3 regions of the Shewanella sp. SM23 genome follow, and region 1 is predicted to be linked to each of the others. Evidence: predicted binding sites of a transcription regulator. Region 1 holds the regulator's gene; each other region holds the start of a gene.

Region 1 (10,460 bases):
CACGTCAGTGACTGTGGTGAGCACCATACCGCCAGCGAGGGCAGGATCGATTTTAAGTCGTTTTAAAATCAATGGAATACTCGCACCTGCAAGCCCAGCTACTGTCATGTTGATCAGCATGGCGCTACCAATTAATCCCGCCAGTGCCATATCATCCTTCCATAGCCACACGGCGACAAAGACTAAAATCGACCACATCAAGCCATTGAGAAAACCAATCGATAGCTCTTTACCGATAAGCCAGCGGGCGTTGCTTTGGCCGATATGGCCTAAAGCAATACCGCGGATCACGAGCGCTAAGGTCTGATTACCGGCAACACCGCCCATGCTAGGGACAATCGTCATTAGGATGGCGATAGTGGCAAATTGTTCAATAGTGCCTTCAAACATATTGCTGACCGACGAGGCGAGCAGGGCGGCGAATAAGTTTATAGTGAGCCAGAGCGAGCGACGTAGGGTACTTTTTAGCACAGGACCAAAGGTATCTTCATCTCCGTCCATCCCCGCCATACCCATCATGGAATGTTCAGCATCTTCGCGGATAACATCGACTACGTCATCGATTGTGATACGCCCGAGCAGCTTACCATCACTGTCGACGACAGGTGCCGATACCCAGTCATTGCGTTCGAATTTCTGCGCGACTTCGCTGTCGGACATGCTCACAGGAATACTTTGAATATTGGGATCCATGATATTGCGAATTGTGGTGCTTGGCGCGCAAGTCAGCAGATCTGCCAGCCTAACACCGCCAAGGACTTTGTCCTGTTTGTCGACCACATATAAGGTATCTGTGGTATCGGGTAGGTTGCCCCTTTGCCGAAGATAGCGCAGCACCACATCGATATTCACATCGGGTCTTAAGGTGACTGTATCTGTGTTCATCAAGCTGCCGGCGGTCTCATCTGGATAAGATAGGGCTTGTTCTACCCTCAGGCGATTTTGTTCCGTCATCGACTGCAGCACTTGTTTGTAAACTGCGTCGGGTAGACTTCGCAGAATATAGGCGAGATCGTCGGTGTCCATGCTTGCTGTCGCTTTCGCGACTCGCTCAGGGCTCATGCTGCGGATAAGTGGGTCTTTGAGTTCTTCACTCAACTCATCGAGTATGTCGCCTATTTGTTCCTGATCGATGAGCTGCCACAATACTTGTCTGGCACTTGGCGGTGATGATTCTAAGATCAGCGCGATATCTGAGGCGGCCATTTTTTGCAGCATATTACGCACGTGTACAAACATGCCGCTGCTAAGCGCTTGGTTTAACTGGTCGAGACTATGTCCGGTGTGATCGTTTTCTGCATTATCTACGGGCATTTGTCCTCCATTGTGCGGCAAATTGGTTTGAGATCTTAGTGTTGGGCTAGGATTTAGCGGTGACTAAGCGTCAGTCGATGACACAGATTAAGGCGGCTAAGGTAAGGTTAAGGCCAGTGCCAGCGTAATGACCGCTAGTGTAATCGCCAGTAGCTTGTATCGTCGAGCGACAAATGTTTTCTGAATGGCAAGTTTTTTAAACTAGACATGAAGTGAAACTAACGATGAAGTGCTTAGTGTGAAGTGAAACTAACAGGCTTCGTCAAACTTAGCGTCGATTAAGGCACAAATGGCATCGAGAGCCGGCTCTGCATCTGGGCCTTCGGCGATCAGCTTAATGGTTTTACCCATACCAGTTTCAAGCATCAGTAAGCCAAGTACACTGGCGGCCGATGCTTGTTTATCGCCTTGGATTAAGGTGATGGTCGCATCAAACTCGGAAGCCAGTACCACCAACTTAGTGGCGGCACGGGCATGTAAACCGAGCTTATTACAGATGGTTATCTGACGTTCAAGCTTTGGCATTGTTGAGCTCTCGATGACGGGCATAAACTTTATGTTTACCGTTACTAAAGCGTTTTGCCAATTGCTCTGCGACGTAAACCGATCTGTGCTGTCCACCTGTGCAGCCAATAGCTACCGTTAAATAACTGCGATTGTTACGCTCGAGATGCGGCAGCCAAGTCTCCAGTAAATTTTCGATTTGCCAGATGAACTTATTAACCAGTGGTTGACGATTTAAGAACTCAGCTACGGGTTCATCTAAGCCAGTCAATGGCCGCAGCGCCAACTCCCAGTGGGGATTGGGCAGGAAGCGCACATCGAACATAAAGTCGGCTTCGGTGGGCATTCCGTGCTTAAAGCCAAAGGACTCGAAGTTGATCACGAGTTCTTTATCGACACTACCAAGGAGAATTTGTCTGACTTGGTCGCTTAAATCATAGATATTCAGATTCGACGTATCTATGTAGTGATCGACCAGTTTTGACATAGGCTCGAGCAGTTTCCCCTCCAGCTTTATCGCTTCTTGCAAAGAGACTCGGCTCTTCGACAAAGGATGTAAACGGCGGGTTTCGCTGTAACGCTTAAGCAGAATTTTATCGCTGGAGTTAAGGAAGAAGCTCGTTAACTCAGTATCTGGAGGTAGGCTAGCGAGTTGTTTCACTAAGACCTTATCCTGCTCAGGCATGTTACGCACGTCGACACTGATGGCGACGAGATCGTTACTGCCTTTGAGTTGCTCAAGCAAACTGCCAATCAATGGCAAGGGAAGGTTATCGACACAATAATAGCCGAGATCTTCGAGTACCCTAAGGGCGACAGATTTGCCTGAGCCTGAGCGGCCCGACACTATGACCAGTTTCATCCAGTGATTACCTGATAGAGTTCCGTTTCATCATGCGTCTTGCGTAATTGCTTTAATATTTGCTTGTCGCTCAGCTTTTCGGCCATGCAAGACAAGGTACTTAAGTGCTGCTGACATTGGTCTGCAGGCACCAGTAGTGCAAATAAAATATCAACAGGTTGCTTATCGATAGCATCAAATGCTATCGGCTCTTCACACTTAATTAGTATGGCAATGGGCTGATCTATATCGGCTAGTCGACCATGTGGAATGGCGATGCCGTTACCTATACCTGTGCTCCCCATCTTTTCGCGCGCCACTAGGCTTTCGAATATCTCTTGAGATGAGAGGGTCGGGTACTGGGCAGCGACTAAGTCGCTGATGAGTTCCAGTACCTTTTTCTTGCTGCCCGGAGTGGCGCAGGTAGTGCACTCCGGCCGCAGTATGGTACAAAGTTCCATTATTAGTGTTTTGTTAACTTCTCTTTGTGTTTAATAACCTGACGGTCAAGCTTGTCAATCAGGGCGTCTATAGCGGCATACATGTCAGCATGCTCTGAAGTAGCAAAAACTTCACCACCTATGAGGTTTATTCTCGCTTCGGCAATCTGTTGCATTTTCTCAACATTGAGCACAACGTGCACATTATTGATCTGTTCGAAATGGCGTTCAAGTTTTGAAAACTTTTCTTCTACATATGCACGTAACGATTCGGTAATTTCGATATGGTGCCCACTTAGGTTTATTTGCATAGAAACGTCCTCCGATATCCACTGTAGGTTATAAACTTTTACGCTGATTAGAAGGTGGAATAAGCATAGCCTCTCGGTACTTCGCAATGGTTCTGCGGGCTACGTTGATCCCTTGTTCTGCCAGAAGTTGAGCCATCTTACTATCGCTTAATGGTTTTTTCTGGTTTTCCGCTGCCACCAGTTTCTTTATAAAGGCTCTGATTGCTGTGGATGAGCACTCACCACCATCGTCAGTACCGACGTGGCTAGAGAAGAAGTATTTTAGTTCAAAAAGTCCCTTAGGGGTATGCATGTATTTTTGAGTTGTGACCCGTGAGATGGTGGACTCATGCATTTCTACCGCTTCGGCAATATCGTTAAGCACCATAGGTTTCATGGCTTCTTCACCGTACTCAAAGAAACCTTGCTGATATTGCACTATGCAATTAGCAACTTTAAGCAAAGTGTCGTTACGGCTTTCTAAGCTCTTAATAAACCATTTAGCCTCTTGCAGATGGCCGCGAATAAATTGGCTATCGGCTTGGTTTTTGGTACTGCGTGCCATAGAAGCATAATGTTGATTTACATTGATTTTTGGCATGCAGTCAGGATTAAGCTCAACGACCCAGCGGCCATTTTTCTTCGACACAGACACATCTGGGATAACGTATTCGTCATTATTGGGCGTGATCAACAAACCTGGGCGAGGATTGAGAGTTTGGATAAGTGCTATACCATCCCTTAATTCATCTTCTTTTAATTTAGTCTTACGCATCAATAACCTAAAATCACGGGCGGCGATCAGATCTAAATGATCTTTGATCAGCATACGGGCGTTTTCTAGGTTGGGAGTATCAGCGGCGAAATGCGACAGTTGGATTAGCAGGCATTCACTTAAATCGCGGGCGGCAACGCCTATGGGATCAAAATGCTGAATGCGCTTGAGTACGGCTTCGACTTCGTCAAGCTCGACCTCCGAATTGCCCATGGCTTCGAGGATTTCGTCAGTACTTTGGGTGAGATAGCCTTGATCGTCGATGGCATCAATAATGGCGGTGGCAATGGCTAAATCGGTTTCAGAAAACGGCGTGAGGTTTTTTTGCCATTCTAAGTGTTCGTACAAACCTTCACTGGTCTCGCCTTGGAAGGGCATATCGTCTTCACGACTGCCGCCGGGGCCTGAGTTTGGGGAGGCGGTAAACACTTCATCCCATGTGGTGTCCATGGGGAGCTCATCGGGCATGGATTCTTTGGTTAGCGACTCTGCCGTGTCTATGGTGGAGCTGTCTTTTTCTGGTGGCAGAGTGCTAGATTCACTGAAATCCGTATCGGATAGCGTTTGGTTTACAGGGGTTTTAGTGGCGTCGAATTGATCCTCTTCCAGCTCGAGAAGGGGATTAGAATCTAATGCTTGCTGGATCTCTTGCTGCAGTTCTAATGACGACAGTTGCAACAGACGTATGGCCTGTTGTAATTGTGGCGTCATGGTTAACTGTTGACCCAGTTTGAGCTGGAGTGACGCTTTCATGTTACCGCTGATCCCTACGTTATTATTGTTGGATGAGGTCGCTTATTATTATCTTGAGTGAAGCCCAATGGCGGTATAAATTGCCTCCATTGGCTTCGCTCGATTAACTATAGCCTGAATTGTTCACCTAAGTACACAGCCCTAACTTGCTGATTGTCTAAGATCTCTGCTGGAGTTCCTTCGGCAATAAGGTTTCCGTGACTCACAATATAAGCATGTTCACATACATCTAATGTCTCGCGGACATTATGGTCTGTGATCAGTACGCCAAGGCCGCGACTTTTGAGTTGTTCGATAATCTTCTTGATGTCGATAACCGAAATAGGATCGACGCCGGCAAACGGTTCATCGAGCAAAATGAACTTAGGATTAGCGGCTAAAGCCCGCGCAATTTCGACGCGGCGACGTTCGCCACCCGACAATGACATGCCTTGGCTGTCACGGATGTGGGTGATATGAAACTCTTCGAGCAGATGTTCTAGTTCTTCTTCTCGTTCTTCGTTTTTAAGTTCTTTACGAGTTTGCAGTACGGCCATGATGTTGTCATGAACAGTTAGCTTACGAAAGATACTGGCTTCTTGCGGTAAGTAACCTATGCCTTTGCGGGCACGCAGATGCATAGGATCTGCGGTTAAATCATCATCGTCGATAAAGATATGTCCCTTATCGCTCTTCACTAGCCCGACAACCATGTAAAATGTCGTGGTTTTACCTGCACCGTTTGGACCGAGTAGGCCAACGACTTGACCGGTTTTTACCGTCAGACTGACGTCTTTAACCACTTGGCGACTCTTGTAACTTTTCGCCAGATTTTGTGCTCTTAAGGTGATTTGGGTCATTTAGAGTCCTGCTTTTTTACAGGTTTATCCGCCGGAGCGTCTGATTTAGCATCATCTTGATAGTTTTCAGGCTGAATAATAGTGATCACGCGATCGTCACCACTGCCAGTACTCTCGGCCATCAATTTCTGTTGAATCATGTTATAGCGGATTAAATTGCCTGTAACTTGGCTACCTGCTTGATCTAATGACGCCATACCTTTCAGTGTTAAGGTGCGGCTCGCCATATCGTAACGAATTTCTTTCGCGCTCGCCGATGCAGGACGGCCATCGTCTAATATTTGGCTATACGTAGCAGGGTTGCCTGTGGCGACCAAAGTTTTGCTATTTTCACCTTCAGCGGAAAATGCACGCAGTTCATTTGCTTGGATTTTTATTGAGCCTTGGGTAACTTCCACTGGACCAAAGAAGATGATCTGGTTGTTTTTGATATCCGCAGTTTGGCTCACAGCTTTAATTTTGACTTCTTGCTTTAAGTCGCCGACTTTCGCGAAAGCACTCATGCTCATAATTAGCATTAGGCTGGCAAGTAATACGTTATTTTGCTTCATATGTTCCTACTACCTGACTGGTCAATTGCACTTCTTGCGCGTTGAGGTCGGCATAAAGGCCTTGGCCTTGAATATTAAAATCTTTCCCTGTGACGTAAATGGTACGGTCAGAGGTCATTATCATAGTGTTGAGATCGAGTTCCAGATAACTGGTGGACAAGGTCTGAATCGGTTCTTCTGGGCTAATGGCATCGATAATAACATTATTTTCTAATACAACCTTGCCAGTTTCCTTGTTTAGCTTGCCCTGATCTGCCCTGAGCTGCCATTGTGCTTTACCTTGGTCTGGATAAACAAGATAAACAGGTTGAGTAAAGAAAGTTTGATTCGTTGAATCATAATGTTCCATGTGTTTCGCCGTCACACGGCTATTCACTAGTCCTTGCTCATTGAACTCAACACTGCGCAGATCTTCAACGATGAAATCTGGGGTATTTTGATCTTTTACTCTGTTATCGGAATCACCGCTGTGTTTGTTCTGCACTTGCCAGTAAAGCGCTAGTGCGGTTCCAAAAAAAGCGATAATCGCGAGTGTCACACGACTCATATACTCATTCCATGGGCCGAAGTGAATTTATTTTGACTTAGGAGTAACAGATCTGTGAGTTCACGCAGTGCACCGTGGCCACCATTGAGCGTAGTCACAAAATGGGCGTGTTGGCGTACATAGGGGTGGCCGTCAGCAACACTGACCGCTAAACCGACGACATTCATCACGGGGAGATCGACAATATCATCACCGATATAAGCCACTTCTTCTGGGGTGACACCATAAAGTGCGAGCAATGCTTCATAGGGCTCGAACTTATTGTCTACGCCTTGGTAAATATGGGTAACACCAAGGGCTGTCATACGGTTTTCAACGATTTTGGATTGACGTCCTGTGATCACGGCGAGGTTGAAACCGCTGGTGAGGAGTGAGCGCACGCCATAACCGTCACGGGTATGGAAGGCTTTGAGCTCTTCGCCGCTATTGCTCAAGTAAATACGGCCGTCGGAAAACACCCCATCGACGTCACAGATTAACAGTTTAATCTTTTGCGCGCGTTGCCACACATCATCACTGATTGGGCCGTAAAATCCTTGCTGTGGCATTAAATGACTCCTGCTTTTACCATATCGAGCATGTTAAGAGCGCCAATAGGATGGCGATCTTTATCGATAACAATTAATCCGTTGATATTTTTTGAGTCCATCACTTGCAGTGCTTGGGCGGCCAATACATTATCCGTGATCGTGACGCAGTTACGGGTCATCACATCGGCAATGGGCGTCGTGCGTAAATTCACTTCGGCATCAATAACGCGGCGTAAATCACCATCAGTGAAGATACCAACCAGTTTGCGCTGATCATCAATAATCGCCGTCATGCCTAAGCCTTTCTTGGAGATTTCGTACAGGGCTTCTGTGATGCAAATATCGTGGTTGACGAGCGGTAAGTCATCACCGCTGTGCATCACATCGCAGACTTTTAACAGCAACTTACGTCCTAATGCACCGCCGGGATGGGACATAGCAAAATCATCACGGGTAAAGCCTTTCGCTTGCAGCAGCGCAATGGCGATGGCATCGCCCATCACTAAGGTTGCTGTGGTACTTGAGGTGGGTGCTAGTCCAAGTGGGCAAGCCTCTTCTGGGACTTCAATACATAAATGCACTTTAGATAATCGCGCCATATTCGATTCGGGTTTACCCGTTACCGCGATAACGGGCACGCCCATACGTTGGATGACCGGCATTAAGGTGAGGATTTCGCTCGACTCACCAGAATTTGAAATCGCTAAAATCACATCGTTATCGGCCAATACACCCAGATCGCCGTGGCTGGCTTCACCCGGATGCACAAAAAATGCGGGCGTTCCTGTGCTGGCGAGGGTGGCAGAAATCTTATTGCCGATATGGCCCGATTTGCCCATTCCCATGACAATCACTTTGCCTGTGCAGTTGAGGATCAACTCGCAAGCTTCTGCAAATTCAGCCGAATCAACATATTGATAAAGATTGTCTAGGGCTGACTTTTCAATGTCGATAACTTTACAACCCCATTGGCGCAGTTGTGATTTGTCTACCATGTCTATCTCTCTTTTTGCATTGTCTTTGTCGCCCCATTGATGGGATTGGAATAGCACAATTTGGTACGCGATAAAGATGATATGTAATAGGCTTTCTGCCAAGTATTAGTTTGTTTTCAGACAATTTAGCTTATGTCTTGCTGTGGTTAATTACCGAAAACAGCAAAACAATTGCGGCAGGCTAGAGCGATTGATCCGACTCGTCAAGTTCAGCTGCGTTAGCTATTCACGCACAATAACGTGTTTAGCGGCAGAAGGTCTTGAGCAATATCATCGTCTTTGTCGTTTATTTCAATGGATTTATCCCATATCGCAGCGGGTATTACCCTATGGGATGCCTCTATTGCGCAATTGCGTATCGACTCTCCCCGATAAAAGTGGGCGAAGAGTGAGCTAAGTGCGAACGAATTAGCCAATACTGCCAATTCTGCAACTAGGTTGAAAACATTAAGTAACATTTTACCTGTGCAGAGTGAAAACTTAGGGCGCATTTTCGCTGTAAATGAGGCAAATTGAAAGTATCGCAGGGCGATAGTGTCGATTCGGTTGTAGGTTAAAGCGCAATTACGTACAATTTGCGGCTCTTCGATTGGTCAGTCTAGGAAGACTAGGATCACCTCATTTGCAAATGTCGGAATCAAGCATGACTCAAGAACAAACGCCGTTGGTTGAGATCCGTAATTTGGGGTTTAGCCGCGGTCAGCGTGTGATATATGAAGATATTAGCCTGTCCATTCCAAGGGGCAAGGTGACGGCGATCATGGGGCCGAGCGGCATAGGCAAAACGACCCTGTTGAAATTGATTGGCGGCCAATTAACGCCTGACCATGGACAAGTGTTATTCGACGGTCACGATATCCATGGCGTGAGTCGCAATGAATTATTTAGTCTGCGTAAGCGGATGAGCATGCTGTTTCAAAGTGGCGCGCTGTTTACCGACATTAATGTGTTCGATAACGTGGCGTTTGCACTGCGTGAACATTCTGGACTGCCTGAAGACATTATTCGCACTATCGTGCTGATGAAGCTTGAAGCCGTAGGTTTACGTGGTGCCGCTCAGATGATGCCAAGCGAGTTGTCCGGTGGTATGCAACGCCGCGCCGCATTGGCTAGAGCCATAGCGCTTGAACCTGAAATGGTGATGTACGATGAGCCTTTTGCAGGGCAAGACCCAATATCGATGGGCGTGTTAGTAAAGCTCATTCGTGAGTTATCCGATGCGCTGAATCTGACTTCAATTGTGGTGTCCCACGATGTGGATGAAGTGCTTGGCATTGCCGATTATGTATATGTGGTGGCTGACAAAAAAGTCATCGCCCATGGTACCCCTGAAGAATTAAAGTACGCTGATAATCCGCAGCTGAAACAGTTTATTCAAGGTGCTCCGGACGGCCCTGTGCCGTTCCATTATCCGGCAAATGATTACCAGCAAGAATTAATGGCAAAAGGAGTTGGCAAGTGAAGTTAATCGACAGTATTGCCGACTTAGGCCGCAGCGCGATTGAGTTAGTGCTCGGCTTTGGCCGTGCAGGCCTTATGCTGTGGGGCGCGATTTTTCGCTGGCCACGCGTGCGTAAAGGTTTTCCATTATTAGTGCGCCAGATTTATGTGGTCGGTGTGCAATCCATGGTGATTATTTTAGTCTCAGGACTCTTTATCGGCATGGTGCTCGCACTGCAAGGCTACAACATCTTAGTTGGTTTTGGCACCGAAGAAAGCTTAGGTCCTATGGTGGCGCTCAGTTTACTGCGTGAGTTAGGGCCAGTTGTTACCGCGTTATTGTTTGCGGGACGGGCGGGTTCAGCATTAACCGCTGAAATTGGTTTAATGAAAAGTACTGAGCAGCTTTCCAGTTTAGAAATGATGGCGATTGACCCATTAAGGCAGATTATTGCACCGCGCTTTTGGGCTGGAGTGATCAGTATGCCATTGCTGGCGTTGATGTTTACCGCTGTAGGTATTTATGGCGGGCACCTTGTTGGCGTGGAATGGAAAGGGATCGACAGTGGTGCGTTTTGGTCGATTCTGCAGGCGTCTGTCGAATGGCGTCAGGACATAGTTAACTGCTTGATCAAAAGTGG
Region 2 (10,460 bases), on a different contig from region 1:
GGGGTCGATATTGAAAGATCGCGGCCGAAGACGGATATCTATCCAATCCTAAATCATTATTTTTCCGCCCAAGAAACGTCAGCCTTGCTCGCTCTCGCCGATGAAGCGAGTCAGCGGCAGCGCTTTTTCGATTTATGGGCGTTAAAGGAATCCTATATTAAGGCGACTGGCCTAGGTTTAGCGCAGTCGCTTAAATCCTTCGGCTTTGATCTAAAGCCATTCGATAAATTGGTGGCCGGATCTGTTGAACTTAGATGCCAAGATGCAGCGTTGATGCCGTTCTGTGGTGTGGCGCCTTTGCTGAGTGTCTATCCTAATATCCCGCTGCAAACCATTGATGCAAGTTCATTGTATTGGCAAACCTATTTTGGGCGTTTGACCGAGGAATACCGTTTTGCCGTGAGCTTAGGGCATGCTGGTAACACCGAGATTTCCATAATGCTAACGGCGCAACTGAGCAGCATAGAAGCCTTACTTGCCAATTATGGTTAACTTGTCTTATTCATCTTCGGTTAAACATTGCTGGGTATAGTCACGCCCATAATATTTTGAATTTGAATGAAATAAATGAGGTTTAACAATGAAACGGATTAAGTGCCTAATACCTGCCACTATGATGGTGTTGCTATCTGGTTGTGGTTATTTTGGTGGCGATGAAAAGCAGCAATTGGAGCAGGCTTGGTTAGCCCAAGATCCACAGTTGCAGCAAGTGGTTGAGCAAATTCGTGCCAATGGCTTAGATGTTGTGGCTCAAAGCGCGGCAGCAGGCACAGTTTCGGCCTGTGTGGCTGAAAAACTCAGCCAAGATCCGCTGGGTAAGTTAGTCAATGTTGAAGGCTCGCTGGTGGAGTCGGCTAAAGTGGCAGAACTGCTGGGTGACTTACAGAAAGTAATGGAGCAAGACATCAGTTTTGATCAGGTCGCGAGCTTGCTACAAAAGGGCGCCGATGCGGCGGTTTATGCTAAAAGTCTTATCGAGCAACAAGGTTTAGATCAAGCCTTACAAAGCCTTAAGCAAATGGTGACCGCGAGCGAGCAATTTGCCCAGCAAGACTTAGGCGCACATTTTCAGCAGTTATTGCTTGAGTGCAAAACTTCAGTCCCAACGCCAGAGTCAGCGAATTAATTCTCTTATTTTAATCTGGCCTTTAAAGATTGCACAAGAGAACATGTCGTGCAAATGGCTATCCGTACTTCACTCTTTTGCTTACAGAACACGACTCGCCAAGTGTCAGAATGGTTAGTGCTAGTGTAATTTTTCCATAAAACGCCCTGAAGATTCAGGGCGTTGATTTGGTTATTTCGCGCTTGGTAGTGGGACGATTTCAAAGCTTTCATCGAACTTTACTAAGGTCGACGCTATCTTACCGAAGGCATCTTTATCACCCTCTAACTTGGCAGTACCCTTAGCCAGTAACTCTTTAAGTGTGACTTTTCCGAGTAAAATCCCCGTAATATAGCGTTTATCAATATAAAGATTGGCATCGGCCTCCATCGGTTTATCAACCTTAATATTGCTTAAATTACCGTTACTTAGTTCAACATAGAGCGTTTCTTGGGTGTCGGGGTTAATCACATTAAGCCTGATTAGCCCAAGTTCAGCAGCTTTGAGGCTATCGACTTTTACGGCGAGGAAGTCAAATAGGGTCGATATGTCCATTTCTCCTAAAATATCTGCAGAGGCCGATTTAGGCGCGCCGGGTTGAATGCCTACGCGTAACTCTTGGGCGCCAGTGAGGTAAATGTTGCGCCAGCCAGCACCTTCGGCTTGATAACCCAGTTGCTCATAGGTATCGGCAAGTAATTGTCTTGCCTCTTTGTTATTAGGTTCTGCCATCACGACTTTATTGAGTGCGGTGGCCACAAAACGGTACTCGCCTTGGGCATAGTCGGCTTTGGCGTGTTTCACTACGGCTTTGGCACCGCCCATATACTCCACAAATTTCGTCGCTTCATCTTTTGTCGGTAGTGGGTTTAAGTTGGCGGGATTCATATCGAAATAGCCAAGGTACATGTTGTACACGGCTTTGGCATTATGGCTGTAGGTGCCATGGTAACCATTGGTGTACCAAGTATCGCGCACAGCCTTAGGGATAGTGGTTTGAATCGCATCGCCAATATCTTGAATACCCACGCCATTATTGGCTAAACGCAGGGTTTGATTATGCACTAGGCCATAGTTATCCCTTTGCATTCTTAAGTATTGGTTTATATCAGTATTGCCAAATACGGGGGCTGAGTGGGCAGTGAATATAACCTGTGCATCATTACCAAAATGAGTCAGTAATTCGTTGATATCCTTAGACCATTTTATCGCATCTCGAACTTTTGCCCCGCGTAAGGTATAAATGTTGTGCATGCCGTGGAAGGTGAGCTCTGCGGTCCACAATGCTTTCATTGAGGGAATATAGGTGGCCATTTCCGAGGCGGCTTCTGTGCCTGAGGCATCCATAAACACCATGTCGATACCATCAATGGTGAGTGTTTCCCACTTGTCTTTGGCATTTAAGGTGACATCGGGTTTAACGTAGGTCACTTCGCCTTTGGATAATCCCTTAGCAAGTGCGGCATCGACAATGCCTTGATCGTTTCGCTCTAATGTTGCGCCGTATTGATAGGCGGCGCGGCGGCTCATGGCATTACCGGCAAGCACGTTTTCGTCGACAATTTCTTTGGTGATGTTATTGGAACCATAGACTTTGACGTTTGGGAACATGTCTTTGATGGCGCGGGAGCCGCCAAAATGATCTCCATGACTGTGGGAATAAATCATTGCGACTACGGGTAAGTTATTGCCCTCTGGCAAGTGTTTTAGCGCAAATTCGAGGGATAATTTTGCCGCTTCTTTGGTCAGCAGCACGTCATAAAGGATCCAACCCGTTTTACCGCGGATAAGGGTTAAGTTCGATAAGTCTGTGCCACGCACTTGATAAATGCCATCTGTGACCTTGTATAAGCCGTTAGACACCATATTCAACTGGGCTTGGCGATAAAGTGAAGGGTTTACTGTGTCTGGGGTTTTGTCGCCAATAAAGCTGAAATCGGCACGTAAAATGGCTGCTGTTGGTTCATCTAGTTCAGCAATAAGATTTTTAGAAAACTCTTCAAAGGCTTTTTTATCGGCAAAATTAAGGCTTGCTGCCGTGGCTTTGTTTACCGCAATGGTTTGCTCGGTGGCAGGCTTTCCCTGATAGTGCAGGCTAATATGTTCATGCTCGTGTTCCGCGGCCACGGCGCTTAAAGAGAAGCTTGCGATAATACTCATTGTCATCAAAGATTTTTGCATTATTTTACCTACTAAAAAGTGGGATAGTGTCGTTGATGGTTTGAGTATAGCCAGCTTGTGTATTTAGATAACTCGAGTTAGCTTGGGTTGTAATATTCATATAGTGAATGAGTGCGCTCCCTTATGCCGACACGAAAGCCATTAGATTTAAATTTATTACGCGTGTTTATGGTGGTTTACCGTACTCGTTCATTCACCCAAGCGGCGCAGGAGTTAGATTTAACTCAGTCTTCCGTGAGCAATGCGATAAGCCGGTTCAGGGCTTGGGTCGGGGAGTCGCTGTTTAATCGAGTTGGACGGGGAATTGAGCCTACATCGGTGGCACGGGAGATGTACCGTAAATTTGAGCAGCCCATGGCGGATATTGAAACCGTATTACTGGGGTTTGAGCATTTTGATCCCAACTCGAGCCAGCGGCGCTTTTATGTATATGCTAATGAGTCGGTTATCGAAGCGCTGCAATCAGGCGTGCAGGCTTTATTACAGAATGCGGATATTGAAGTCATTTTCCGCGAGTCGCCGCCGCAGGAGGATGAGCTATATCGCGATATTTTGCTTGAGCGGGTCGCCGTTGCCATAGACATTAAGCCCGCGCAGCAAAGTTTGCTCTCGAGCAAATTACTCTTCACCGAAACCCTCGTTTGTATCGTCAGTTTGCAGCATCCTCGTATTCAAGGTGCTATCACCCATGGGCAGTATTTTGAGGAGAAACACGTCTTTTTAAATATGCGGCGTTTTAATTTGACTGCAGGGGATTTGTTTACCGAAGGCGTGTTACCAAGGCGCAAAATGTACAGTGAGCAATCATCTTTATTGAGTATGTTTGCAACTGTCGGCAAAAGTGAGACGATAGGCATAGCGCCTTTGCGGTACGCCAGTCAGTACGCTGAGATGTTCGGCTTACAGATTTTACCTATGCCCCTGAAAACAAGGCCAATTGATTTGTATATGGTGTGGAGCAGTAAATATACCCAAAACCCGAGCCACCAATGGCTACGGCGTTTATTGCTCAATGCGAGTGCAAATACTGTGAATAAAAAAGCTCTGAATCTAGCGAGCAGCTAGGGCTAGCGATTCAGAGCTTTGTTGCAGTTTTTAAATTTTATTTTCTATCTCAGATTGTTAATCTAATCGCCTAAGAAGGTCATTACTGTCTTGCGAGTCTGTGGCTTTCACCAGGTTGCTCGAAGTCACTGCGATAAGGGTTGATATCTAAACCACCGCGACGCGTGTAGCGGGCGTAAACTGTCAATTTAGTGCAATGGCAAAAACGTTTTAAATCGACGAAAATTCGCTCGACACATTGCTCGTGGAATTCGTTATGTTGGCGGAAAGAAATCAAATAGCGCAGCAGTTTCTCGCGATCGATTTTAGGGCCTTGATAACGGATCATCACGCTGCCCCAATCGGGTTGCGAAGTGATCAAACAGTTGGATTTCAGCAGGTTTGAATTAAGTGTTTCCGCGACCGTTTGCTTATCGTCTGTACTGTTAACTAAGTAATCAGGATTAAAACTATAATCGCTGACTTCAATATCGAGATCGTCAATACAAGTGCCTGGTAACTCAATAATACGCTGAATACCAAAGCTTTTGGGCTCGATAATCTTAACGCTAACATCACCTTGAGCACACTGACTTAAGTCTTGCACTAAGGTTTTTTGCAGTGAATCTAGGCTATCAAACTTGGTTTGATTAAAGCTATTGAGATACAGTTTGAACGATTTCGACTCAATCAGATTCAGGCTTTCATAACTTAAATGAAATTCAGCTATGGCCACCATAGGCTTACCTTTGGCATTTAACCAAGACAGCTCATAACCCGTCCAGATATCGGCACCATGAAACGGTAACGTCCCAGTGAGTGCAATAGCATTACGGTTTAGTGAGCGTGGAACCCCTTGCAGCAGCGACGCATCATACTCGGCTTGGTAGTCGGTGGCTTTACCTAAAGTCAGGCCAACAAGCGCTTGCGCATCACTATAGGGATCGTGATTCTGTGTCATCAATACTGTTTCCATGTCAAAATAGGCGCACATTATACCTGAAATTGGATTGTGCTTAAGTGTCTTGTCTGCCCGCACTCGATAAATTTTTGCAAAACTATCATCAAGCTTACTTAACGAGTTTAGGTGAACTACCGCGTTATTACCCACAGGGTGAGCCTTCTGTGTGTATTCAAGGCGAATTTCAACCGGATCTTGAACAGGCTGTTTCTTGGCAGCCAGTGAAACGCAAAGTTGAAGGCAGTTTCGCCAATGTAGAGCATGCACTGGAGTTAACTTTATGGCCAGAGATCAATGATTTTTACGGTCATTATTTCTCCGCACCAGTATTATTTGACTCTAAGTGGGGCACGGGGGAGTTACTGCAAGTCTGGAATGATGACGATTTTAACTGCCTGCAACAAAACTTGATTGGTCATCTGATGATGAAGAAAAAACTGAAACAGTCACCGACTTGGTTTATCGGTCTGTTAGATGAGGGAGATAAAATGCTCACCATCAATAACAGTGATGGTAGCGTATGGATTGAAATCCCTGGTGAAGTGCAATCTGAGCAATTGTCCTCGAGTTTGACTGCGTTTATTGAAGCATTATCGCCACGGATAGCACCACCCGTTAAACATGAAGAACTACCTATGCCCGCATTAGAACATCCTGGTATTTTCGCCAGTTTTAAACGTATGTGGCAAAACCTTTTCGGTAAACGTTAACTTCTGTGAGCGACATTTTTATTATCAACCTAAGTATTAACTCAACCTAAGCGTGGCTTATCTTAGGTTGAGTTTTGCAAGGGATAAACAGATGTTATTGATGATCCCAAGACAGATTCGACACTATGCGGCAAGGCTCGCAGCGAAAATGAAACATATCCAATAAAGGTTCATCGAGTTTCCAATCATGACTGCCACAACGTGGGCAAGGTCGCGTTTTTTCTGAGGCCAAATCTTGGCCGCCAACGCGATATAAGTAGTAATAGGTCGGGATCTGAGTGAGATATTCGATACGACCGCGCAAATCCCAACCTCTGCGAAATAAATCACTGTCAGAACTCGATAATTCCTCTAGCGCGGCAAATTCTGCCTTGGTGGCCGCTGCCATTTGCAGCTCGTCGCAGGCTTGCCATTCGCTCTGCCAACGGATAATACGTTTATGATCGCCATTAAAGGTTGCGGGTATACGGTACAGGGGAATGGGCAATAAATTGTCGCCGCTGCGTAGGGGCGAGCACATATGCACAAAACTGGTATATAGCAGTTGCCAGCTGGGTGTTTCGGTATTACTTACTTCAGAATTGATATCCTGACCAATAAACTTTTCCCGCGGCGCGAGTAGTTTAGCGTCGGTTAATTCTACTAAGGCTTTTTTGACCCAAGGGCTGTGATATTTGTGCGCTAAACTGTTTTTCTCTGGCATCAATAAACGCACTCTAAACTCACCGTCATTAAAGGCGACCGCAAATTCTCGTCCTAAGATTTGGCCATTAGCTCGATAGGCTTCAAGGAGCTGATTGATGGCCTTCTCGGCGGCAGATATCGTGGTGTCGGCGAAGCATTCGAAGCGCAGTTCAGTGACAAACATTAAGCTGTTTTTCCTTGGATTTCTAATAAGTTGATGCGTTGTTTAAGTTCAAGCAGTTCGTTTTTTAATTGCATTATTTCTGTTTTTTGCTGCTCAGCATGACGTTCAAAATACGCCTGTTGCATCTGCAGGCGCTCGGCGAGCACTGCAAGGGTTAAGGTATCGTTAGTTGCGGGAGTGTCAGTTGTAGGGCTGATAGTTTGCAACTCAGCTAAACGCTCGCGATCCGCCTTAGGCATAGATTTAAATTGCTGTAAGCCTTGGATCAATATAGGTAAAGGTAGGCTACTACCTAAACGGGTTTTAATTAAGGCAAGGCTCGGTACTTTACCGCAGGCTTCGAGCGAACGTGCGGCCGCTAATACTTGGTCAAGGGGACTCATAATTAGCAAAATTCCTTAATTTGTTGAATTGTTTAAACCAATTTTAAAATAATAATTAATTTTTTCATTTAAAAACAGTGTGTTGTCTTGTGGCATTTATTTTGCTTATTGTCCAGCCGAAATACCATTTTTTAAGCTTCAATAATAATTACACAGGATGTCACATGATGAACCATAAATTGAATAACAAACTTATCGCCATCACTTTTTTAGGGCTCGCAAGCTTAGGTCTTAGCGGCTGCGTGGTCAATGTCGGTGATGGAGAATCGGGCTGGGATAGCAGCGAATCTTGGGAGAAAGTGCAGGATAAAAATCGCACTAACTTAACCAAGCTGAGCTTAGGTATGCCTAAAGACCAAGTGATGATCTTAATGGGCACCGCTGATTTTAGTGAAGCCTATATTCAACAAAGTGCTCAACAAGGTGAAGCCAATAAAGAAGTCTTAGTGTTGTTTTATCGTACCCAGCGTAATAATGGCGATGGAAAAACCACTAAGGATGAATGCACGCCTATCGTGCTGAGCAACAATGCCTTAGTGGGTTGGGGTGAAACGGCTTACGGTAAAATCTGAACCAACGAGTCTTATCGTTTACGTAGCTGAGTGTCTAATTGCTCAATGGGCTCAGTCCAGAGGGCATCGGCTTCTAAACCTTCAATGATAAAGCTCTTTTGGGCTGGGGTCCAAAAGGGCGCTTGGCTTAAATGGATGTGATGGTCGATATCATGGGTTGCAATAAACTGCGCTATGGCCTCGTCGCTACTGTCTAAACCGAGTTGCTCAAACAAGTGGCTTAAGTCTACTGGAGTTGTATCCATCATTATTTCCTTTTCAGTATAGTGCCTTCGTTTAGAGTAAGCGCCTGATTGAAAAATGCAATCTATGATTAAAATTTGCACTTTTTAGTTTCCTTGGTAGATTAACAGTTACGCATAAAAAAGTGTGAGCTAAGTCAAGGAATGCTAACGATGGACAATGAAATTCTGGAGGACTGCCGCGCAGTCTATTTGACCGCGGAAGACTTACGCATTGCCGCTTCTATTCTCTATAACGCTTACCATGATGATCCTTTTTTTGTCGATTCACTCTTTACCTCAGACAAAGCCGCTTATGAGCAAAAATTGCGCGCCGCAATCAGGGAAGAACTCAATACGTTATGGCAACAAAAACAAGCCCTCATAGGTTTATTCGACCATGAAAGACTCTTTGGGTTAGCCTGTGTAGTTACTCAAGAAGTGCCTTTAGGGGAAGGGCGTTATTGGCATTGGCGCTTAAAGATGTTGTTAGGTACAGGTTGGCAATCGACTCAAGCACTAATGAACAAAGAGTCCAGTATTATTGAACTTTTACCCAGTAAGCACTGCGGTATTTTGCAGTTTATTGCTCTTGCACCAAATGAACAGCACAAAGGACTTGGACATAAGTTAGTGCAAGCTGTGGTGAGTTGGTGTGATGAGCAGCCTGATTTGGATGGCATTGGTGTGTTTATCGCTCAGGAGAACCACTTGCAACTGTTTACTCAGCATGACTTTGTATCCATAGGCGAGCTGAGTATCGGCAGTATCCATGGCCAGCTTTTATTCTATTCGGTTCAACAAGATGACTAACTCTTATAAACGTTTCGCCGATTTTTATCCTTTCTATTTATCCCAACACCAGCACCCGACTTGTCGGCAATTACACTTTGTTGGCAGTTGTTTAGTTCTGCTGCTGATTGGCATTGCCTTGGTTTCACAAGCCTGGTGGCTATGCTGGTTTATTCCTATTGTTGGTTATGGTTTTGCATGGGTGGGACACTTCGTATTTGAGAAGAATCGACCCGCGACATTTCAGTATCCTTTTTACAGTTTGATGGCAGATTGGGTGATGTTTGCGCAGATGATTCGCCGCTTTTTTAAACATTAAAAAAATTGCCCGAGTGAGATGCCCATGCCAGTGTGAGAGATCGCTTACAAACGTTGTAGGACATAATGTTTTCTTTTTGATTGTTTTTTGTCCTGCAATGTTTAATTTTAAATAGAATCATTGGGTTGTATTTGTTTTTCTTTGGTTGGTCCGTAATTAATCTTGTAGTCCGTTCTTTGAGCCGAACAAAAACGTTAGGGTTAACGTAGAATTCACTCATGGCCAAAGCAAATGGATAGCAAGGAAAGCAAAACAGGCCAAAGGGACGCAAGAAGCAACGAATTAAGATTTCAAGGTTGAAATCGCTGACGGTAGGAAAACTGTCATTCGCCTCGGATAGGCTAAGGAAAAGCAGGATTGCTGGAAAAGCAGGATTGCTTTTCAAGGATGATTAGGGACAGTGAGTTGTATCGTCAGGATGATGAATTTCAGGAAGAATACAGGACACGCTTAAGGATTAAGCATGAACTCGAAACAGGATGTGTCGAGATAAGGATAAAGTATAAGGGTGAACAGCTTGTACTAATCTATGGAAAATAAATTTTGCAGGATGCAATAGGAATAAGTCATAGGAAGTGACAGGCTCTGTAAAAAGGATTTACAGGTCAAGGGACTGAGTGTTATCTCACGTAAGTTTGATACACAGGGACGAAAAGGGATTACAGGGACGACGCAGGACGCAAGCAGACGCATGGATGGTGCAGGGAGCACAAATCGAGCAGGACGGCTTACAAAGGATAAATGGGGCGCACTTTAGTTGCGCCCTTTTCTTTGGTTCATTTTCAGCATTAATCTGGCTTTGCCAAGCTATAACGCTATTCACACAGACTTTATCTTAACGCTGCTTAAAGACATCTTGCCGTAAAACATGTTTACCAGTCTTACTTCTCTTATTGCCAATGATTTACTCTCTGTGTTCTGGTCATTCGCCGAATGCTTGTCGAATTTTGAGCGATAGCGGTTTATGCATAAGTCCTTCAGGGGAGAACATCTAGCACTTGCTTACTTTTGATTTGAATTGCCATCCTCCGTGTAAGAGGTCTCTCACAAGTATGTAAGTAATTTGTAATTCTAAAGGGTGGTTATGTCTCTGGGTTAGTTATTATTTTAATTTATATCAGTAGGTTAACCTGTTTGTTATCAGTTGGGCTCACCATTTTTGTTAACATTTTAAATAATCCACAATGAGTACTTTCGTTGGTTGGCGTAGAATTCATCTTGTAGAAGGAATTGCGGGCAACAGGATGTTGGCGATCAGGATGATCGAACAGTGACTAAGGAATGTGACTTAAGGAAAGATAGGG
Region 3 (10,460 bases), on a different contig from region 1:
TGATAGCCCCTATGCTACTGGTATTGGTGGTGTGACGTTAGGACGTATGGGCTTAGATAAAACCTTTTATGGTGAGCTTGAGGGTCGCAGCAAAGGGGAAATGCTCAGTGCTATGACGTCAGTCAAGGGCTCAGCTGGCTATGTGGCCATTGAACAAGTGGTTGGTAATTTGTGCGGTAAGCAGGGCAGTTTTGTATTACAACATTTTGGCATTATGACCGATGGACAAAATCGTCTGATCTTAGAAGTGATACCCCATTCTGGGGCGGGGGAGTTGCTGGGGTTAACTGGCACTATGACCATCAATATTGAGAATGGCCAACATTTTTATGCATTCCAGTTTGGCTTTGAAGCTTAGTTTGACTTTGAAGCTTAGTTTGGCTTTGAAGCTTGAGTAACGCCTGCGTTTTAGCTCAGTTTTCTGTAACTCTTCTCCTTTATGATCATTCGAGTCATCTTAATTCACTCCTCTTAATTTAAGTGAGTAAGTCTTTTCGATTGAGTCTGAAAATGGACATAAAAAAACCAGCTGAGGCTGGTTTTTTTGATTCTTTTTTCATAAAGCACTATCGAACCTTGAGTCTAGATCGGCGTGCTGTTACTTAAAATACGTTTAATTTAAAAAATGCCGTTGTCGCGAGAGTTAAGACACTTTTTTAACAACTTTAATTTTATCAACGACCTTTTTCACATCGTCGGTATTTTCGGCAATTTTCAGTGCTAGTTGACGTTCGGCATCGCTGGCAACTTCACCTTTCAATGTCACTATGCCATTGGCAACATCCACATTAATTTGGGTGCCGGATACGTCAGTTGAAAACAGTAAACGCGTTTTGATGACAGTGGCAACTTTAGAGTCAGTTAAGGTGGCAACAACTTCACTGGTGCCTTCTTTTTCATTCATCACAGTGAGTTGGTTATCGACATCTTTCACCCCATCTAAGCTCTTGATGAGCTCTGTGGCGAGGGCTTTATCCACACTGCTTTCCACTTTACCTGTTAACGTCACTTTACCATCTTTGACATCTGTAATGATGTCGAAGGAATTGAGATTCGTGTTGAGCAGTAAAGTGGTTTCTGCTTTTCCATCGATCCACGCATCCTTGGTTCCGCCTTTCCAATCTTGGGCGGCGGCCACATTTAAACTGATTGAACCGACAAGTAAAGCCACTAGTACTGATGCTGTTGTAGTTTTCATAATCATATCCTCCGTTGTTTTCTCGAAGCTAGGTAATGCGCCAATCGTGCCAATGTTTTTAAAATTATGATTTTTAATGGTTTAATTGTTTTTTCTGGCGTTTTTATACCTTGGCATTTTCCTTTAGGTCGGTCTTTTTTACCGACAAAATGTAATTTTTTCTGGCATGCTGAGCCATTATTCGAGTATAAAAAACCGCACTCATCAGTGCGGTATTATGTCTGTAGTAAAAGTGGAGGGGAGTCGGTTAAATATGGCTCACTTAGCGACAGGGAATTAATGGTGATTGAGCGATCCCGTACCGTCGTAACTCATTTGCAGCCAAGCGGCGCCCTCTGCAAGTTGGTTTGCAAGTTGTGGCTGATGCGCTTGCCTTACTGCTTGTTTTATTTGGATTAGCACTTGCTGCTCTATGTCGACAAGGGCGGTCATAGCCTGCGAAATTTGGCACTGTTGCAGCAATTCTGTTGCTTGAGTATAAGTGACGGGCACGGTGTGACTTAGGCCATTAATTGGCTCGTCAGCCAAACGTCTCAGCTGTTCAAACCGAGTTAACATTCGTTGGTGGATGTTAGCTTTGGCGGAAAAAACACGCTTAAGATTATAGTCTTCGACATACCTCCTCGCTTGGTTGTAAAATGTGAGTCCTTCTTGATTCAGCTTGATGATTTCATCTATCAACATGATATCGGCGCGGATATCAGTCTGATGTTGCACAACATTAGACTTCATTATGGGCCTCCTAATGCCAGTGTTCGACATAGATTGTTTAACTGCTTGGGTAAACTGATTTTGTTTCGTTCAGCTACCATGCATATTCTGTTCTCGTTTTTAATGATATTTTAACAGGCTGATTTTTAGACTGATATTCTCCGTTCATCGAGATATCATCTTAGAACATCGGCAACTATTACCGTTGCTGTTGTTAAAATTTCATGGCTGACATACAGTAGTTTTTCATACAGGGAGTAGATACGCATGGCTCGACTGACACTTTTTTATCACTTGCAGGATGTTAGCGCCGAGCAAGCAATCATCGAACTTGCTGGCGCTGCTGACTTTAATAAGCTACGCAGTGTCGATGATTTGCCTTGGATAGAGCAGCTAGGGGCAAATCACGTCGATGTTGCCATTATTGAGTTATCCAGTCTTAGTCGAGAAGATTACCTTGTGCTGCTGGATAATGCGGCCATGTCAAATATTGAGTTTATTTTTCTCTCCGACGGTCAGCCAAACCCCAATCTTGATCAGTTAATGTCTCATTTTGCTGGTTACCATTTTCGCAAACCTTACGATATGCCCCTAATTAGCGAAATTTTTGCTGATTTTGCACAGTATTTAGCATCATCGCCTAATCGACTGCATCCTTTTGCTAGCGAGCTAGACCAATACGGTTTGCTTGTTGGGTCATCAGCTCCTATGCACAAGCTATATCGTACAATTCGTCGCGTCTCTGCGACAGGCAGTAATGTGCTTATTATTGGGGAAAGTGGGGTCGGGAAAGAACTGGTTGCTAATACCATACATCTTGCCAGCCCTAGGGTAAACGAGCCTTTTATTGCAATTAACTGTGGTGCATTAAGCCCTGAATTGGTCGACAGTGAGCTGTTTGGTCATGTCAAAGGCGCATTTACGGGGGCGAATCGCGATCACAAAGGCGTATTTGAACAGGCTGAAGGCGGGACCTTGTTTCTCGATGAAGTCACCGAAATGCCGATTGATCATCAAGTGAAGTTACTCAGAGTGTTGGAAAATAGCGAGTATCGTCCTGTGGGGGGTGACAAAGTGCAACGTGCAAACGTACGTATTGTGGCAGCGACTAACCGTGATCCCATAGTGGCGATAGAGGCTGGGTTATTTCGAGAAGATTTGTACTTTCGTTTGGCTCAGTTTCCCATTCGCGTTCCGCCCTTACGGGAACGTGGCGAGGATATTATTGGGCTTGCGCAGCATTTTCTTGCCTATCGTAACGTGGCCGAAAAGCAGAATAAGAGCTTAGCTGAAGACTGTATTCAGATGATTGCTAAGTACCCTTGGTCTGGTAATGTGCGCGAATTAAAACATGCTATTGAGCGAGCCTATATTCTGGCCGATCAGGATATTTTACCCAGCCATTTACAGCTACCTCAGACGAATGAAGTGGGTTTATGTGGTGGTGAACAAGTTGTTATCCCCCAAGGCATGCGCTTAGATGATTTAGAGAGAATCGCTATTTATCAAGCACTAGAAACCACTCAGGGTAATAAAACGGATACCGCCGAACAACTGGGGATCAGCGTTAAAACCCTCTACAACAAGCTCAGCAAGTACGAGCAGCAAGTCGAGACCGGTGAAACGACTGCTGAATAAACATTAATTATCAAATTAATATTGAAACAGAGCTAAACTTTATACTCTTTTTTTTGTAAATAATAACTCCTATTCTACAGCCCTTAAACAGAAAAAGCGGAGATAGAATATGAAACACTTATTAACAACAGCATTATGGCTTTCTTTGACAGCCAGTAGTTTTGTGAACGCCACCCCAGCAGTAGGAAGTCTTGAAACAGTCGCTGAATTGCCAATACGACCTGGCAATGTCAGCGTCACTGCACAAGGTCGGATTTTTGCCACAGTACATCCATTTGATACACCATCAGGTTTGCAATTGATTGAAGTTAATCGTGAGACCAACGCTTATAAAGCTTGGCCTTCAATGGATTTGCAAAAAACATCGGCAGCCAATACTGCTCAATTTGATACCTTATTAGGTATTGCTCAGGACAAGGCTGGACACCTCTGGACCGCAGATATGGGGTTAGAATTAGGCCAGACAAGGATTTGGGGATTCAACATTAAGGACGGCAGTCTATATAAACAAATCGTCCTACCACAAGCTCTCGCGCCTAAAGGCAGCTTTATGCAGGATTTGGTTGTCGACTCTCAAAAAGGCTGGATTTATTTAGCTGATATCGCCAACCCTGGCCTCTTAGCGGTGCGTATCGACGATGGTCATACAATACGTTTTTCAGGTCATAGCTCGCTGCAGGCCGAAACGGATGCAGTAATGAACATCGATAACAAAACAACATTGTTTAATGGCAAAGTCGCCAGTGTAGCGGTCAATCCAATCAGTTTATCTGCCGACGGAAGTACACTCTATTATGGTGCAATGAATGGCACTCACTGGTATCAGTTATCGACTGCAGCTTTACAAACAGGCAATAATGATAAAATTATCGCCACGGTAAAATTAGTCGGAGCCAAGCCTGTATCAGATGGCGCAGCAACGTCCAAACAAGGTAATCATTACTTTACCAATTTGAACCACAATGCCATTTCCATGCTAGATAACAAAGGCACACTAACAACAGCGGTCAGTTCTCCACTACTGGATTTTCCAGATAGTGTGCAATTTGGTGAAACAGGCTGGTTATATATTTCAGTGAATCAATTGCATAAAGCAAAAGCCTTTAATGGAAAAGCCGAAACAGCCAAACCGCCTTATCGTATCATGCGACTCTGGACCGGTGAGGATACTGCTGCGGGTCAATAACACCTTAGCTGCAACAGCAAAGTTGCAGCTTATATTTGCAGTATGAGTTATATCGCAACTGTTTATTTACGTTGATGTCAGTCTTTGGTTTAACTCGAAAGCGTCTAGAAATGAGTTAGGTGTTGATTGTGCAAACTATCAATGCCTCTTATTGTTACTGGCACAGGTCAATATTGAATGGTGAGATAATTTTTGGAACAAGGAACAAGTTCAGTGAAACTCAATCAACCTTCTAAAAATGCATTTTATATTCAAACTCTGAGTACTCAGTACCGACCTCTATTATGGCTGTTTGCTGCTGGGTTATTACTGCTTGGTTTACTCTGCGCCAGAGCAACCTATTTACAACCCGATCCGATACTGCAGCTCGTTCTCGGCTGGGTAACACTATTTCTATTGTTACCCGTGTTACCGACTGCGTTTGTTCAGCAACAGTGTTGGTTAGATGCTGAGCAACAGCAATTGTGGCTCGGTAAAGGTTTATTCAATGGGAGGTATATGGGATTGTGGTGGTGGCGTTCCTATGCTTTTTCGGACATCAAAGCAGTGCAACTTTATCAGCTGCAAATCACCCGTTGGCATCAGATCAGCCGCAATCGCCAAACGGAAGATACTGTCCAACATTATCTGGCTTATTTAGAATTGCACCAGCCCAACGGTGCTCAATTGATATTGGGTGACAGTACTGATAGAAAGGAATTACAACAAGTTCTACAGCAATGTGCGCAGGCAATAGACTGTAAATTTCAGGATTTTAGTAACACCACTCAAAAATCACTTCCCAAAGGTAGTGAATTTAATTTCATGCGGGTACTGGTTCTGCTGGTTATATTTATTTTGTTGAATATTTTATATTTTTTGTTCGTTCTATAAATGCCCAGTCATCCAGCCTAAAAAGTTAGGCTGGATGTCCTCCACAACGATCACTCATCTTGCTCTGTGGTTTCCTGATAAGGAACAAACACTTTAAGAGATGCTGGCTGGACTTCAATAGTGAGATCCGCTGGCTCAAATACTTCACCATCAATCACATATTTACACTTAGGCTGGCTGCTGATGGTGACCTTTTTAGCATGTGCATGATGGACTTTACTTGCACTCGCTTGTTGATCTCGCACATTTTTATTGCCTTCTTTCACCCATCCTGCAATCGCTAATTCAGCGAGGCTAAGCAACTGCTCTTTGGGTTCATCGCCAGCATCCAACCAAGTAATGTCGAGCAAACCGTCGGTCATGTTTGGTTCGCCATCGCCCTGCGCCAACACGCTGGTAAACGGTGCGGCATTGGCAACGATTAGGCTATGGGTCGTCAATGTTGTGGGTTTTGCATCATCTAAGCTGAGCTGGATGGTTAAAGTGATATCGGCATTCACTGCGCGCCATAAGCCATCGAGGTAGGCAAACTGGCCGAGGGCATTTTTACGCTCACGGTTTGCGGATTCAATCATTTGTTGCTCAAACCCTATGCCCACAAGCAACAACACTAACGCCTCATTACAACGCGCGGTATCAATGGCTTGGCAATGCCCTTGAATAATATTATCCAGCGCCTGAGAGATAGGAATAAGCTTACTGCCTAAACCAAAGAGGGCATGGCTGAGGGCATTAGTTGTGCCAAGAGGAATGATGCCTAAGACGATATCCGTATCAACGATTTGAGAGGCCACTTCAGTCACAGTACCATCGCCACCACAGGCGATAATGATATCAGCGCCTGCATTACGGGCTTGCTCGGCGAAGACATTTGCAGTTTCGTCTGCTGTTGTGAGTTTTAAAGTCAGGTCAAAATAGGCTTTGAGTTCATCTTGGATTTGCTCGCTGTATTCTTGCCATTTCCCGCCACCAGAGACTGGGTTGGCGATAATCCACGCCACTTTGTGGATGTTAATTTTCCCTTGACTGAGCATGCGATCGAGCGCGCGTAATTGCCATTTGTTTAAGCCAGCGGTTTTGCGAATTTGCTTTATCTGCTGCAGTACTTCGGCGAAGTGCTGTTGTTTATCTTTACAAACCAAATAAGCGGCGAGTACCAGCACTGAGCGGCCACGACCCATAGCACAGTGGATGAGTACCTGTTTATTGGCGCGCACTTGGCGGTGCAGCCAGTTAACGGCTTGATTGAGTTGGGCGCTGGTCGGTACGCTATGGTCGAGGATGGGAATATTTAAATACTCGATATGATCTTCAAATTGCGACCAATCTAAGCCATCAAATTCAGCGGTGACATCCAGAATGGCAGTGATCTTATTGGCTTTAATCTTTTCCAGATCTGCGGAAAAGAGTCTACAGCCGAGATACAGATGTTCATCAATCCTTTGCATGGGCGGTACTGAATCGTATTTTCTGGCCCAGTGGTTATAGAGTCGACTGCCTAATAAAAAGGGAATAAAACCCCAACGAATATACCAAGGAATAGTGCCATCTTGGCGTTTTCTAAAAATACTGGCGAGATTAAACCAATAGGCTGAACCGACTAAAAACAGTGACAGACTTGTCCATGCACAAATGAAAGTGAGCAGGGGAGAAGTGTCTGTTACTGCAAAATAGGCTAACAATACTGCACTTGCAGTGTACAAATATTTGATGTGGATCTTCGTTAGCATGCAAGTCCTCCAATGCCATTGTTCTTGGTTAAAATCGTTGCACTTGAATGGATAGATGTCGAGATGAGAGATGCAGAAATGAGCGAGTCTAAACCAAAAGGGTGGCAGTAGACGAGTCTATTGCCACCCTAAAGTCAGGTTTGTTTAGCACTTAGTATCTTTAGCTTTAACACCTTCTTTGACTTCTTCACAGGCATCTTCGATGGCGTTACCTGTATCAGTCATTACTTCATCGATTTTTTCGCCCGCGTCTTCGGCTTTGTTATCACTACAGGCCGTTAAACCTAGGGCGAGTAATAATGCGAATGCTGCACTTGTCATCAGGGTAAATGGTTTCATATCTATCTCCTTTTCTAAAAAAATTATAGTCGCGGTGATTTACCCTTAAGGGCATTGATCAGCAGAGAAATCACTAATAACACAATAAATATGAAGAAAATGATTTTCGCTATTCCCGCCGCTGCGCCAGCAATCCCAGCAAATCCTAACAACCCGGCAATCACGGCAACAACTAGAAATACTAATGTCCAACCTAGCATAATAACCTCCTGCCCTTGTATTAATCCTTCTCATGACCGTTTGTGTCACTTGTAAGGTAACGGCTAATGGCTCTTACTTGATTGCGATCTTAATGCCAACTTTAAAAATTTTAAGTAGTTAATTGATTTTAAATATAATTTAAATCATTTTATTTAAAATGGTGTGAGTGAATTAAAAGAGGGGTAGGCAATTTTTACCTAAGCTTCGGTAAGAGTTTCAGCCTAATACGTTGAATCAAAGACTGTGAGCTGATGTCGTTCATAAGTAAAGACAAATAAAAGCCGACACTGTGAGTTTGTGTCGGCTTGAAGATATTATGATCTTATAATACAAGATGATAGGAGCTAAATACGTTTAAAAACGATTTAATGGTTTCCAGCGCTGCAGGCTAACTGGAATACTCGTACCTTGGGATAACAGCAGGTTAATGCGGGATTGATATGCTGCGCCCACCATTAAATGTTTGGCTAAATCCACCGCATTACGGGCCTTATAGTCATCTAAATAACTGCCTTTTGCCCAAGCGTTAAATGCACCCAGTGCTGGGCCTGCCCAAATTTGGTAATCCATTTCGCGGCCGACTTCACCTGTGTTCGACCAGCGGCTCGAAAGACCCAAATACCAGCGGAAAATCAGCGCCATCTTACGTTTGGGGTTATCCAATGCGCGCTCGATTTGCTTAGGATCGCGCTCGTTAAAGTGGGCGACTGTGCCCGCCCAAATATCATCGAGTGATGAGCGGAACACTTGCTCTTCGAGCTTTTTACGCTCGTCCGCAGGGATGGCATCAATCGAATCGTAACGGGTATAGATTTCATACAGCTTATTGGCGCGCATCGGGAACAGGGTTCCGCGCTTAACCACTTGTAATTTAACGCCCATTTCGAACATATCGGCGGCAGGCGCCATAGTTACATCGGCCATTTCTGTGGTGGCGAGTAACTTACGTGTGTGTTCACTCGCGCCCGCTTCGACGCAAGCTTGGTTGATAGAACCTGTGACGATAAACGCCGCGCCCATGTTGAAGGTGGCTAATGCTGCATCGGGAGTACCTACGCCGCCGCCTGCGCCCACGCGGATAGGCGTTTTGTATTGATACTTAGCTTGGATTTCATCTTTAAGCGCCAAAATCGTCGGCAATAGCGTCACTAGCGGGCGATTGTCGGTATGGCCGCCTGAGTCGGCTTCGGCCGTGATGTCGTCCGCCATAGGCACCAGCAATGCCATCGCCATTTGGTCTTGGCTGATAAGGCCGTCACTCACTAATTGCTGGAGGATTTTGGCTGGCGCTGGCTCCATAAACTTAGTCGCGACTTCGGTACGGCTGATTTTGGCTATGACTTTGTTGCCAATGACGATGTCGCCATGTTCGTCGCGGCTCAAACCCGCCGCGCGGTAATAGACGATTTGCGGCGTTAAACCTAAAAATGCCGAGGCTTCGACCGTGCGCACTTTATGTTTTAAGAACAGCTCAACACTGCCGCGCTCTAATGCGGGCTCGCTTGGGCTGTGAATTAAGTTAAAAGCATAAGGACCATTAGGCAGCGCCGCCTGAATGCGAGTAATGGCCGCTTCAACGCGGGATGGAATTAACCCCGCCGCGCCAAACGAGCACAAAATGCCCGCTTGACCTAGCGCGATAACCAGTTCTTCCGAGGCAATACCGTTGGCCATAGCGCCAGCGTAGTAAGCGTATTTAACCCCGTGTACGCGGCGAAAATTACTGTCGCCTAAACTTTGGGTGCCAAGGGCGGGCGCAAAAGCGCTGACGGGGTGTGAGCCTAGTGGCGCTTGGCTGTCGCTTGTTGTTACTTCGGCCGTTTGCGCTATGCCTAAGCCTTTTTCACTGTGATTCACTAAGTAACAGGCTTGGCTTAAATCTTTGAGTTTTTTGCCTAATGCGTCGATATCAAAGCTCAGCGCGGCATCGTTGACTTGCCACGGCCAAGGGCTGAGTTTTTCGTTATTGCTATTGAATTGATCTAGAGTATGGCTAGTCATAGGTGTTCTCATGTTATTTGTGCCGCCTTGGTGATGTGGATAGCCAAGGCGGCGCAACTATTTGTTATTCGTTATTCGTTATTTGTTATTCGAGATTAGCGTCTTTCTAACAGCGTAAACTCGCTAGGCTTCTTCAATACAGATGGCGATATCTTTAACTTCATAAATCCGTAGGCCATCTTTACTCAAGTTGGCATCGCCCATAATGATGCGTTTGCCATTGTCGTCTGTCACGCTGGTAATGTGCACATCCAGCGACATCTGCTTGTTTAATGGGTTAATTTGGCCGCGATACTTCCATTTGATATCCGATAATATCTGGCCGAATTTTGGATTCTTAAAGCCCGCACCAAGGTCTTGGTCAATCGCATAGGTTTGCATCAGCTCGATAATGGCTTCAACCCCTAATGAGCCTGGCATTACCGGATCTTGATGGAAGTGGAATTGGAAGAACCAATCACTCGGGTCAATGGTGCGCTCGGCGTATAAATAGCCAAGGCCCGCTTTACCGCCGGTCTTCACGATGTCGGCTTTGTCGATAAAGTTAAGCTGACCGCCCGCTAAACGGTAATGCGGCTGACCT

What was found. Region 1 encodes sigma-54, which starts transcription at its own class of promoters, with help from an activator protein. Its sites were predicted from a motif close to GTTGGCACGNNNNTNGNNT; they were not measured.
Region 2: the regulator sigma-54 is predicted to act here: its motif matches at 7,341-7,359, upstream of L5L98_RS00215 (DUF3192 domain-containing protein).
Region 3: the regulator sigma-54 is predicted to act here: its motif matches at 7,957-7,975, upstream of L5L98_RS00145 (DUF1328 family protein).

Annotation. Positions count from the first base shown of each region.
Region 1 is NZ_JAKKRM010000019.1:76,323-86,782, reverse strand. Features, by position in the region: gene mgtE (magnesium transporter) at 1-1,314, opposite strand, end outside; gene L5L98_RS18920 (HPr family phosphocarrier protein) at 1,564-1,839, opposite strand; gene rapZ (RNase adapter RapZ) at 1,826-2,680, opposite strand; gene ptsN (PTS IIA-like nitrogen regulatory protein PtsN) at 2,677-3,120, opposite strand; gene hpf (ribosome hibernation promoting factor) at 3,123-3,410, opposite strand; gene L5L98_RS18900 (RNA polymerase factor sigma-54) at 3,439-4,917, opposite strand; gene lptB (LPS export ABC transporter ATP-binding protein) at 5,025-5,756, opposite strand; gene lptA (lipopolysaccharide transport periplasmic protein LptA) at 5,753-6,307, opposite strand; gene lptC (LPS export ABC transporter periplasmic protein LptC) at 6,294-6,854, opposite strand; gene kdsC (3-deoxy-manno-octulosonate-8-phosphatase KdsC) at 6,851-7,402, opposite strand; gene L5L98_RS18875 (KpsF/GutQ family sugar-phosphate isomerase) at 7,402-8,379, opposite strand; gene mlaF (phospholipid ABC transporter ATP-binding protein MlaF) at 9,023-9,841, shown strand; gene mlaE (lipid asymmetry maintenance ABC transporter permease subunit MlaE) at 9,838-10,460, shown strand, end outside.
Region 2 is NZ_JAKKRM010000001.1:53,290-63,749, forward strand. Features, by position in the region: gene L5L98_RS00175 (4'-phosphopantetheinyl transferase family protein) at 1-492, shown strand, start outside; gene L5L98_RS00180 (hypothetical protein) at 581-1,126, shown strand; gene L5L98_RS00185 (alkyl/aryl-sulfatase) at 1,298-3,286, opposite strand; gene L5L98_RS00190 (LysR family transcriptional regulator) at 3,410-4,351, shown strand; gene queF (NADPH-dependent 7-cyano-7-deazaguanine reductase QueF) at 4,434-5,291, opposite strand; gene syd (SecY-interacting protein) at 5,351-6,001, shown strand; gene L5L98_RS00205 (Zn-ribbon-containing protein) at 6,096-6,869, opposite strand; gene L5L98_RS00210 (hypothetical protein) at 6,869-7,252, opposite strand; gene L5L98_RS00215 (DUF3192 domain-containing protein) at 7,417-7,824, shown strand; gene L5L98_RS00220 (DUF2789 domain-containing protein) at 7,836-8,069, opposite strand; gene L5L98_RS00225 (GNAT family N-acetyltransferase) at 8,220-8,858, shown strand; gene L5L98_RS00230 (DUF962 domain-containing protein) at 8,851-9,156, shown strand.
Region 3 is NZ_JAKKRM010000001.1:24,991-35,450, forward strand. Features, by position in the region: gene L5L98_RS00105 (DUF3224 domain-containing protein) at 1-358, shown strand, start outside; gene L5L98_RS00110 (BON domain-containing protein) at 644-1,198, opposite strand; gene L5L98_RS00115 (hypothetical protein) at 1,475-1,930, opposite strand; gene L5L98_RS00120 (sigma-54 interaction domain-containing protein) at 2,177-3,547, shown strand; gene L5L98_RS00125 (major royal jelly family protein) at 3,657-4,733, shown strand; gene L5L98_RS00130 (hypothetical protein) at 4,947-5,606, shown strand; gene L5L98_RS00135 (diacylglycerol kinase family protein) at 5,657-7,336, opposite strand; gene L5L98_RS00140 (hypothetical protein) at 7,481-7,675, opposite strand; gene L5L98_RS00145 (DUF1328 family protein) at 7,699-7,875, opposite strand; gene pfaD (eicosapentaenoate synthase subunit PfaD) at 8,231-9,877, opposite strand; gene L5L98_RS00155 (beta-ketoacyl synthase N-terminal-like domain-containing protein) at 10,001-10,460, opposite strand, start outside.